DNA from 2 places in the Duganella hordei genome. Region 1 is predicted to be linked to the other one. Evidence: predicted binding sites of a transcription regulator. Region 1 holds the regulator's gene; the other holds the start of a gene.
What was found. Region 1 encodes LexA, which represses DNA repair genes until DNA is damaged. Its sites were predicted from a motif close to ACTGTATNNNNATACAGT; they were not measured.
Positions count from the first base shown of each region.

Region 2: the regulator LexA is predicted to act here: its motif matches at 1,811-1,828, upstream of ABWW33_RS14820 (VRR-NUC domain-containing protein).

Region 1 covers NZ_BPWI01000027.1:19,023-24,425, reverse strand. The annotation lists gene ABWW33_RS31165 (replicative DNA helicase) at 1-131, opposite strand, end outside; gene rplI (50S ribosomal protein L9) at 253-705, opposite strand; gene rpsR (30S ribosomal protein S18) at 740-1,030, opposite strand; gene priB (primosomal replication protein N) at 1,046-1,351, opposite strand; gene rpsF (30S ribosomal protein S6) at 1,382-1,768, opposite strand; gene lexA (transcriptional repressor LexA) at 2,009-2,647, shown strand; gene ABWW33_RS31135 (hypothetical protein) at 2,681-3,280, opposite strand; gene ABWW33_RS31130 (tetratricopeptide repeat protein) at 3,308-4,072, opposite strand; gene ABWW33_RS31125 (hypothetical protein) at 4,172-4,744, opposite strand; gene ABWW33_RS31120 (cystathionine gamma-synthase family protein) at 4,832-5,403, opposite strand, start outside.
Region 2 covers NZ_BPWI01000005.1:371,540-376,942, reverse strand. The annotation lists gene ABWW33_RS14835 (GGDEF domain-containing protein) at 1-882, shown strand, start outside; gene ABWW33_RS14830 (hypothetical protein) at 886-1,095, shown strand; gene ABWW33_RS14825 (phasin family protein) at 1,167-1,730, shown strand; gene ABWW33_RS14820 (VRR-NUC domain-containing protein) at 1,852-3,492, shown strand; gene ABWW33_RS14815 (helicase C-terminal domain-containing protein) at 3,489-5,403, shown strand, end outside.

The sequences.
Region 1 (5,403 bases):
TGCATCATGTCCGCGATGCGGTCGAACGCGGCATTGTCGCGCAGCAGGCCGCCGATGACGGACTGTTCTGCTTCGATGGAATGCGGCGGGACGCGGAGTGAATCTACTTGCGGATCGGAAGGGGCGTTCATGGCGCGAATTATACCTGCTTGTTTGTGCCATACTACAAAATTATGACGAGAAAAAAGCCGGGCTAGCCCGGCTTTTTTCTCGATGTTGCAAGCTTGGCAGGCGTTGCCGCCCGCTCAAATCTTAGGCAGCTTCGCCTACGACAGCAACGGTCACTTCCACCACCACGTCGGTGTGCAGAGCAACGCTCACCGGGTGCTCGCCCACGGTCTTCAGCGGACCGGTAGGCATGCGCACGGCAGCTTTTTCAACGGCGAAACCAGCTTTGGTCAGCGCTTCAGCGATGTCGAAGTTGGTGACGGAGCCGAACAGACGGCCGTCGACACCAGCTTTTTGCGAAACGTTCACGGTCATGCCGTTCAGTTTCTCGCCTTGGGCTTGCGCGGCGGCCAGTTTGGCGGCAGCAGCTTTTTCCAGTTCAGCGCGCTTGACTTCGAATTCAGCAACGGCCGACGCGGTAGCGCGGCGAGCCATTTTTTGCGGAATCAGGAAGTTACGTGCGTAACCGTCTTTAACTTTAACGACTTCACCCAGGTTGCCCAGGTTGACGACTTTTTCTAACAGAATGATTTGCATAGTTCTTCTCCAGGATCTTATCTAGACTACGCAATTAAGCGTGGTGCAGATCGGTGTAAGGCAGCAGCGCGAGGTAGCGGGCGCGCTTGATTGCGGTGTCAACTTGACGCTGGTAGTGCGCCTTGGTACCGGTCAGACGTGCTGGCATGATTTTGCCGTTTTCCTGGACGAAGTCCTTCAGGGTGTCGACGTCTTTGTAGTCAACTTGTTCAACGTTTGCTGCGGTGAAGCGGCAGAACTTCTTACGTTTGAACAATGGGTTTTGTTGCTTGCGCTTTTCTTTCAGCTTGAGCTTGTTTTTGTCGAACTTTTTACCGAATGCCATTTTAGGCTCCTGTATTTAAATTGAGCTGTCTGGGACAGCACTAAAATCAATGATGTGAAACACCAGGCTTTTGCTATTGCGATTCTTCTTGTTCAGAAAACCGGTGAACTGATACATGCCTGCCAGTGGCGCCTGACTGAAGCGGCCTGAAATCTCGCCCGCGGCAACCGCGGAAATTTCAAACTCGCTCAATCGGGCAATGCCCGCCTCCATCTGCTGCGACCGGTGCTGCAGGACAGCGTTCACGATCGGCATGCCGGCCGGGGTATAGCGCAAGGCGTCCCGTTCGGCGATCAAGGCGATGAATTGGCTTACATTCACTGGAGCTGATTCAGCCCGGTTCTGAAACAATTAGGCCGCAGGAGCAGCAGCGGCTGCTGGAGCTTCGGTGCGATGCGATTTCGCTGCATCTTCACGTTGTACCGACTTCATCATCGGCGAAGGAGCGGTTTCCGCTTTCTTCATCTTGACGGTCAGGTGACGCAGCACGGCATCATTGAATTTGAAGGCGGTTTCCAGCTCGACCAGGGTCTCGTTGTCGCATTCGATGTTCAGGCAGATGTAGTGTGCTTTAGCCAGTTTCTGGATCGAGTAAGCCATCTGACGACGGCCCCAATCTTCAACACGGTGCACGGCGCCGCCGCGGGTCGTTACGGTGGTTTTGTAACGCTCGATCATGGCGGGCACTTGCTCGCTCTGGTCCGGGTGGACGATAAATACTATTTCATAGTGACGCATGCAAACTCCCTTAAGGACTGTGAATATAGCCCACCCTGGCGTCAAGACAGGTGTGGGAAGAGGTAAGCCCGCGACTATATCAGCTTTTGGGCCAAAAAACCAGCCCCGGCCCGCCGCCGAAATTCCCCGCCCTATGAGGCCGCATGAATTTATTTCGCCCAAAGCAACAAATCCTCTTGCATTTCCTCTCACACTGTACAAAAATACAGACTGTCTATATACACAGGCCCAACGGACTCTATGATCAAGCTCACCGCACGACAGGAACAAATTCTCAATCTGATCAAGGATGCCATCGAAAACACCGGCTTCCCGCCGACCCGTGCCGAGATCGCCAATGAACTGGGCTTCAAATCCGCCAACGCGGCCGAGGAGCACCTGCAGGCGCTGGCGCGCAAGGGCGCGATCGAGATCGCCGCCGGCACCTCGCGCGGTATCCGCCTGCTGGGCGTGCATGCCGAGCCGGCGATGCCGAAGGTGCCGCCGTCGCTGATGATGTCGCTGCCGCTGATCGGCCGCGTGGCCGCCGGCTCGCCCATCCTGGCGCAGGAAAACCTGGAAACCAGCTACAGCGTTGATCCGGCGATGTTCTCGTCCAAGCCGGACTACCTGCTCAAGGTGCGCGGCGAATCGATGCGCGACGCCGGCATCATGGATGGCGATTTACTTGCGGTGAAGAAGGTGGACAGCGCCAAGAACGGCCAGATCGTCGTGGCCCGCATCGGCAACGACGTCACGGTCAAGCGCTACCGGAAGACGGGATCCACGGTGGAATTGTTGCCGGAGAATCCGGACTTCAAGATCATCAAGGTCGATCCGGAAGCGGACGAGTTCGCGCTGGAAGGCCTGGCGGTCGGCCTGATGCGCAGCTGGCACTAAGTTCGCGCCAGCTGCCCGGACGCCGCTATGGTCTTAGCGGCGGTTGTCTGCGGTCGGACGCTGGCCAGGCATGGCGCTGCCGACAACATAGGAAGCCATGCCGTTGTCGCTGTTGTTGACCGAATAGTAGTTCTGTTTGAAGTGCTTGACGTAGCTCGGGTCCTTCAGGAATTCCGAGGTGGCCTGCGCCCACAACTCCGCCTTGACGTCCAGCGCCTGCGCCTTGCGCTGCATCTCCATGGCGATCTCGGTATAGGCCATATCCATGCGCGTGGCCGCGACCTTGCGCTCGGCATCGGTCATCACCGCCGCCACGTCGGCCGGAATGGCTTTGCCGGCCGGCAACAAGGCGTTATAGCTGCCGATGAACTGGTTGTAGCACTCGCTCCATTCAGCGATATTGTTACGCACCTGCTTGACGCCGTCGCGGGAAGCGGAATGGGACGGCATCACCGGCTCGGCGCAGTTGGCCTTGGCGGCCAGGTCGGCACCGTCGTAGCGGCTGGTGTAATAGTCGATGTCCGCCTGGTGCGCGCGGCGCTTGGCCACGATCTGGTCCACATCGGTCGTCCCCGCAGCCCAAGCCTGCGTGCCCATCACGATCATCAGACCAGCAATTATTGCAACTCTCATCGTTTACTCCCGGTTATCACATCGTAGTTATTTGGTGCTCTTGCCCATGATAGAACTGCCGACCCGCATGTTCTGGTCCCAGTTCTGCTGCTGGTCGGTTTCCGCCTGGCGCTGGGTCAGCGCGTTCTGGCTGCGGGCGCTGGCGGTCTTGACGTACTCGGTGGTCTTGGCTTCCCAGGCTGCCTGCGCCAGGTTCACGCTGTCGGCCTGCTTCTTCGCATCGGCGCCGGCGGCCGCGTAGGCCTGGTCCATGCGCGCGATGGACTGGGCAAATTCGGCATCCGTCATCAGGTTGGGCAGGTCGGCCGGGATTGCCTTGCCGGCTGGCAGCAGGCTGTTCAGGTTCTTGACGAAACCGTTGTAGCAGGCCAGCCAGGCGTCGACGTTGACGCCGACCGCCTTGATGTCCCTGACATTGGTGGACATCGCTGGAATGTCCGGCTTGACGCAGTTGAACTTGCTCAGCGTAATATCCGAGCCGTCGTACTTGTTGGCGTAGTAGTCGATCTGGCTCAGCTTGGCCTGGCGCTGCGGCGTCATCTGCAAGGCCGCCTTGGCGTCGGCCACGCCAGCGTCGGCGGCCTTCTTGAACAGCTCGTCGCCCTTGGCCATGTCCACCGCCGTGCCTTCGCCGTACCAGTACAGTTCGCCCAGGTGGAATTGCGCGACGGCGTTGCCGCCGGCGGCCAGCTTGGCGTAGATCGGCAGCGCGCGGGTGTAGTCCTTGGCGGCCATCAACTTGTCGGCATCGGCCAGCTCATCCGCCAGCACGCTGCCGCTGACCAATACCATGCACAACCCGATTATCGACGAAGCTTTCATGTCACACCTTTTTAGTTATAGTCTGAAAAACCAAGTGTATAACCAAACTTAAGGATTTGGCAAAACAATTCAGTGCTTGACCGCCAGCGTGGGCACCGGACCCGACGCGCGCGCGGTCGAGGCGCCGTTGCGGGCCTCGGTCTGCTGCACCAGGGCGACCTGCTGCGTGCGGGCGTTCTCGGTGGCGACGAATTCGTTGGTCTTGGTTTGCCAGGCTTCGCGGGCGGCCATGATCTGGTCGGCGCGCTGCTTGCCTTCGGCGTAGACGGCGGCGTAGGCGTGATCCAGCCGGGACAGTGCCTGCTTCAACTCGTCGTCCGTCATCAGGTCGACCAGGTCGTCCGGAATGGCTTTGCCGACAGGAAGCACGTCGTGCAGTTTTTTGACGAAACCGTTGTAGCAAGCCATCCAGGCGTCGATGCCGGCGCCGACGGCCTTGATGTCCTGCTTGGTTTCGGAGCGGGTGGGAATGTCGGGCTTGACGCAGTTGAACCTGGCCAGCGCGACATCGGCGCCGTCGTAGCGCTGGGTGTAGTAGTCGATGTCGGACTGGCGGGCCCTGTGCTGGTCACTCTGCAGGTCTTCGGCCTGGACTGCGCCGGCCGCGGCCAGCGTTAACGCAAACACCAAAGCAGTTTTCATTGTTCCGCCCCTTGGCTTTAAATATATTAAAGCCAAGTGTATAGAAAAAGATAACTGCGCACAAATATTCAAATGTGCAGTTTTGTATCAGCAGCCTTCCAGCGCGCAGGCGAAGTCGTCCAGCAGATCGTCGGCGTCTTCGATGCCGACCGACACCCGTATCAGCGATTCGGCGATGCCCATCGACGCGCGGCGCTCGGCGCCCATCTCGTAGAAGATGGTGTGGGCCACGGGAATCACCAGCGTGCGCGTGTCGCCCAGGTTGGACGCCGGAATCGCCAATTTCAGGCGATTGAGGAAATCGAAGCAGTCGATGCCGTCCTTCAGCTCAAAGCTCAGCAGCGAGCCGTAACTGCGGAACAGCTCGGTCGAGATGCCATGTTGCGGGTGCGACTTCAGCCCTGGATAGTGAACCGCTGCGACGCGCTCGTCCGCCTCCAGCATCCCGGCCAGCGCCAGCGCGTTGCTGCTGGTGCGCTCCATGCGCAGCGCCAGCGTTTCGGCGCCGACGGCGATGTGGTGCGCCGCTTCCGGCGCCAGCGAGGCGCCGAAGTCGCGCAGGCCCTTGGCGCGGATCTGCGCCAGCCCCCATTGCGCGGGCGCGGCCTTCTTGTAGTTCTCGTAGATATTCGGGAACCTGCTCCAGTCGTAGACGCCGG
Region 2 (5,403 bases), on a different contig from region 1:
TATCCGCGTTCGATCTACATCACGAGGATGGTGGCCAGCCTGGTGGAAACGGCCGGCGCCGCCGGCTTTTTGCTGATCGCCGCGTTGCGGCCGAACGAGTTTTCGCTGCACTCGATTTCGATGTCCATCGTCATTACCGTGATCTACATCTACATCCCGAACCGGCTGCTGTACGCCGGCGCGATCGCGCTGCCGGCCACCGCCGGCTTCGTCGCCCTGGCCGCGCTGCTGGGCAATCTGCGCACGGCCGAACTGGCGACGATGGCGGCGCTGCTGACCATGGCCAACCTGTTCGGCTACGTCGCCGCGCGGCGCTACCAGATGCTGCTGCGCGACGAATACAGCGCGCAGACGGTGCTGAAAAACCTGTCGGTGCGCGATCCGCTGACGGGCTGCTACAACCGCCGCCACCTGCACAACCAGCTGCTGGAAACGGAAATCTCGCGGGCCCAGCGCTACCGGCTGAGCCTGACCGTCATCATGTGCGACCTGGATCACTTCAAGGCCGTCAACGACACCTACGGCCACCACGGCGGCGACGCGGTGCTGCAGCGCTTCGCCACGCTGCTGCAATCGATGACGCGCGACAGCGTCGACAGCGTGGTGCGCTACGGCGGCGAAGAGTTCCTGCTGATCCTGCCGGAAACCGACCTGGCCGGCGGCGAGCTGCTGGCCGAGCGCCTGCGCCAGGCGCTGGCCGCCGCGCCGGTCGAGCACGACGGACGCCGGATCGCCGTCACGGCCAGCTTCGGCGTGGCCAGCGTGGACTTCGCCAGCGCCACCCACACCGCTCACCTCAACATGATCGCAGCCGCCGACGATTTGCTGTACGCTGCAAAAAACGGCGGCCGCAACCGCGTCTGCGTGCGACAACTTGCCTGAATCATGAGAAAAATCAAACACTCCGCGATGTGCGCCCTGCTGCTGGGCCTGTCTTGTGCCAACCTGAGCGCAGGCCCCGCGCCCTGGTACAAGTGGCGCAGCAAGATAGACGGCTACCTCAGCTGTTCGCAAACGCCGCTGGGGCCGGGCTGGGAAAAGGACTCCGGGCCCTACAAAGATAGCCGTTGCGAAAAGCTGGTTATTGCTAAATAATGGGGCTGCAACAACAGGGGGAACCCCGGGGCATCATCAGCTACATCCCATCGTCATCATGAGGAGACTGTATGTTTACAAATCCCGAACAATTTGCCAACGCCACCAAAGCACTGTTTGAGTTTCAGCTTGAAACCTTTAATGCCCTGACCAACAAAGCCGTGCAAGGGGTCGAGCAAGTCGTCGCCCTGAACATGGCCACCGCCAAATCCAGCCTTGAAGACGGCCTCGCCGCCGGCAAGGAAATCAGCCAGACCGCCGATCCGAAAGCCGCCATGAGCCTGGCCGCCGCCAAAGTGCAGCCCGGCATGGCCGGCGCCGCGGCCTACAACCAGCAGCTGGGCGTGATCATCGCCGAGATCCGCGAAGAATTCACCCGTGCCGCCGACGCCCACATGACCGAAGCCAAAAGCACGCTGAGCGCGCTGATCTACGACGTGACCAAGAACGTGCGTCCCGGCTCGGAAAACGCGGTGGAGATCGTCAAGAAAGCGATCGACAACGCCTTCACCGGCTACGAACAAGTGACCAAGGCCACCAAGCAGGCGGTGGAAGCGGTGGAAACCCAGATCGCCAAGGCCAGCGCGCTGGTCGAGCAAACCACGCCCAAGGCCGCCAAGGCCGCGAAAAAATAAGCGCAGCAAGCTCCCCCATCAGCCAGGCCTGCGCGCCTGGCTTTTTTATTTTGCTGGGCAAGCAAGGCGGAACACGATACACTGTACATAAACACAGTTAATCGCCCGCAACTCCCCCGCAATGATCAAAGTTCTTGAAAATCCGTTGTATTACCTGGATAACTTCCAGCGAGTACTGACGTGGATAGGCGACCGCTACGACGATCTGCTGACCGCCGAGGAACGCGATTTCATCACCTCCTTCCCCACGCTGCCGCAAGCCTCGCGCGCGCTGTTCGTGCGCATGGTCATGCGCAAAGGCACGGTGTTCCGCGCCAGCAAACTGGTGTACGCGGAAATCGGCAGCACGCACGAGGCCGCCCGTCCGCTGGCGGCGCTCGGCCTGATCGAGGAAGATCCGCTGGTCGATCTGGACCAGCTGTTCGACCTGCTGCAAAAGCCGGAGATCGGCAAGATCTTCCAGCTGGCGCCGCACGTCAAGCACCTGCGCAAGGCCGAGCAGCTGGAAGCGCTGCGCGAACACTTCGACGGCCAGCACCGCTTCTCCGGCTGGTACCAGGGCTCGGGCGACCACGCCTACCGCAACCTGGCGCAGGAACTGTGCGACCGCCTGCGCCTTATCTTCTTCGGCAACTACCACCAGGACTGGACCGAGTTCGTGCTGTCCGACCTCGGCATCTACCAGTACGAGAAAGTGGAGTTCTCGCCGGCCGCGCGCGGCTTCCGCAACCGCCGCGACATCGACGATTTCCTGGCATTGCACCGCTGCCACGAACGCTTCATCGAAGGCGACGATCCGGCCGCCGTCATTGCCGCGCTGCCGCCCTGCCCGGACGACAACGAATGGCTGCGCAGCCGCCGCGACAAGCTGACCTTCCAGATCGCCCAGCATCTGGAAAAGCTGGCCGACTGGAAGGCCGCGCACGCGCTGTACGCCGGCTGCAACTATCCCGGCGCCCGCGCCCGCGCGGTGCGCGTGCTGGAAAAGGACGAGCAGCCGCGCGCCGCCTTCGAGCTGCTGCAGACGGCGCTGGAGCAACCGGAAAGCCCGGCCGAACAACAGCAGCTGCTGCGCATGGCGCCGCGCCTGGCGCGCAAGCTGGGCCACGCCAAGCCGCCGCCGGCGACTGCCGCGCAGGCGCTGCGCATCGACCTCAGCCTGCCGCCGCCGGCTGAACCGAACTACGTTGAATTCGTCGTGCGCGACCACCTGACGCGCGCCGACGCGCCGGTCTACTACGTGGAAAACTCGCTGATCAATTCGCTGTTCGGCCTGCTGTGCTGGGACGCCGTGTTCTGCCCCATCCCCGGCGCGTTCTTCCACCCCTACCATCGCGGTCCGGCCGACCTGCACAGCGCCGACTTCCAGCGCCGCCGCGCGCAGCAGTTCGCGGCGGCGCTGGCGCAGCTGGACGGCGAACAGTACCGGGCCACCATCCTGGCCAACTACGCCGCCAAGGCAGGTATCCAGTCGCCCTTCCTGTACTGGGACGCGATCGACGAGGAATTGCTGGTCCTGGCGCTGGACTGCATCCCGGCGCTGCACCTGCGGCGCGCCTTCGAGCGCATCCTGGAGGACATCAAGGCCAACCGCAGCGGCTTCCCGGACCTGATCCAGTTCTGGCCGGCCGAGCGCCGCTACAACATGATCGAAGTGAAAGGTCCCGGCGACCGCCTGCAGGACAACCAGCTGCGCTGGATCGCCTATTGCGCCGCGCACGAGATGCCGGTGTCGGTCTGTTATCTGCAGTGGGCGGCATGACGCAGTCCGCCCGCTACACCGTCGCCGTGCGCGCGCTGTGCGAGTTCACCGCCAAGACCGGCGACCTCGACCTGCGCTTCACGCCGTCGCCCACCGCGCAGGAAGGCATCGCCGGCCACGCGGTCGTGGCCTCGCGCCGCGACGACGATTACCAGACCGAGATCGCGTTGAGCGGAGAATGCGGCCCGCTGCGGGTGCGCGGCCGCGCCGACGGCTACGACCTCCGCGCCAACCGGCTGGAGGAAATCAAGACCTATCGCGGCGACCTGAAGAAGATGCCGGACAACCAGCGCGCGCTGCACTGGGCACAGCTGAAGGTCTACGGCCACCTGCTGTGCCAGGACCAGGGCCTGCGGAAGGTCAACCTGGCGCTGGTCTACTTCGATATCGGCAGCCAGAAGGAAACCCTGCTGCACGAAGAGCACACGGCGGCCGGCCTGCGGGCCTTTTTCGAACATCAGTGCGGCCTGTTCCTCGACTGGGCACAACAGGAGATGGCGCACCGCGCCGAACGCGACCTGCAGCTGAAGGCGATGCGCTTCCCCCATGCCGATTTCCGCCCCGGCCAGCGCCAGCTGGCGGAGGCCATGTACAAGGCCAGCAACCGCGGCGTATGCCTGCTGGCGCAAGCGCCCACCGGCATCGGCAAGACCGTCGGCAGCCTGTTCCCGATGCTCAAGGCCAGCGCCGAACACGGCGTCGACAAGGTGTTTTTCCTGGCCGCGAAAACCTCCGGCCGCCAGATGGCGCTGGACGCGGTCGGCGTGATCCGCAGCGGCGCGCCGCTGCTGCCCTTGCGCACGCTGGAGATGGCGTCCAAGGCCAGCGCCTGCGTCAACCCGGACAAGGCCTGCCACGGCGAGTCCTGCCCGCTGGCCAAGGGCTTCTACGACCGCCTGCCGGCCGCGCGCCAGGCCGCGCTGGACATCATGCGGCCGCCGGCCGAAGGCAACGGCCCCTCCCTCGCGCTGGACCGCGACACGCTGCGCGCCGTGGCGCTGGCGCACGAGGTGTGCCCGTACTACCTGAGCAGCGAACTGGCGCGCTGGTGCGACATCGTCATCGGCGACTACAACTATTACTTCGACATCAGCGCCATGCTGCACAGCCTGACCTTGCTCAACGACTGGAAGGTCAACGTGCTGGTGGACGAGGCGCACAACATGGTCTCGCGCGCGCGCAAGATGTATTCGGCCGACATGGAGCACGCCGGCCTGCGCCTGCTGCGCAAGGCGGTGCCGGAGGAATTGAAAAAGCCGCTGGACCGCGTGCACCGCCAGTGGAACCAGCTGGAAAAAGACCAGTCCGCCGACTACCAGTCCTACGCCACGCTGCCGGAAAAATTCATGGGCGCGCTGCAGACGGCGGCCACCGCCATCTCCGACTACATGGCCGACCATCCGGCCTACGTCGACGCCGACCTGCAGAACTTTTACTTCAACGCGCTGCTGTTCGCGCGGCTGGCGGAAACCTTCGGCGAGCACGCGCTGTTCGACATCGAAAAATCCGAAGGCGCGCGTGCCAGCCACAGCAATTCGGTGCTGTGCATCCGCAACATCGTGCCCGCGCCGTACCTGAAGCCGCGCTTTGAAAGCACCCATGCCACGGCGCTGTTCTCGGCCACGCTCAGTCCCTGGAACTACTTCGGCGACATGCTCGGCATGCCGGACACCACGGCCTGGGTCGACGTCGAATCGCCCTTCGTGGCGGAGCAGCTGTCGGTGCAGGTGGCCGCGCACATCTCGACGCGCTACCAGCACCGCCAGCAGTCGCTGCGGCCGATCGCCGAGCTGATGGGCGCGCAGTACCAGCGCCAGCCGGGCAACTACCTGGCTTTCTTCAGCAGCTTCGACTACATGGAAAAGGCCGCCAACCAGTTCGCCGAGCATCATCCGCAGGTGCCGGTGTGGC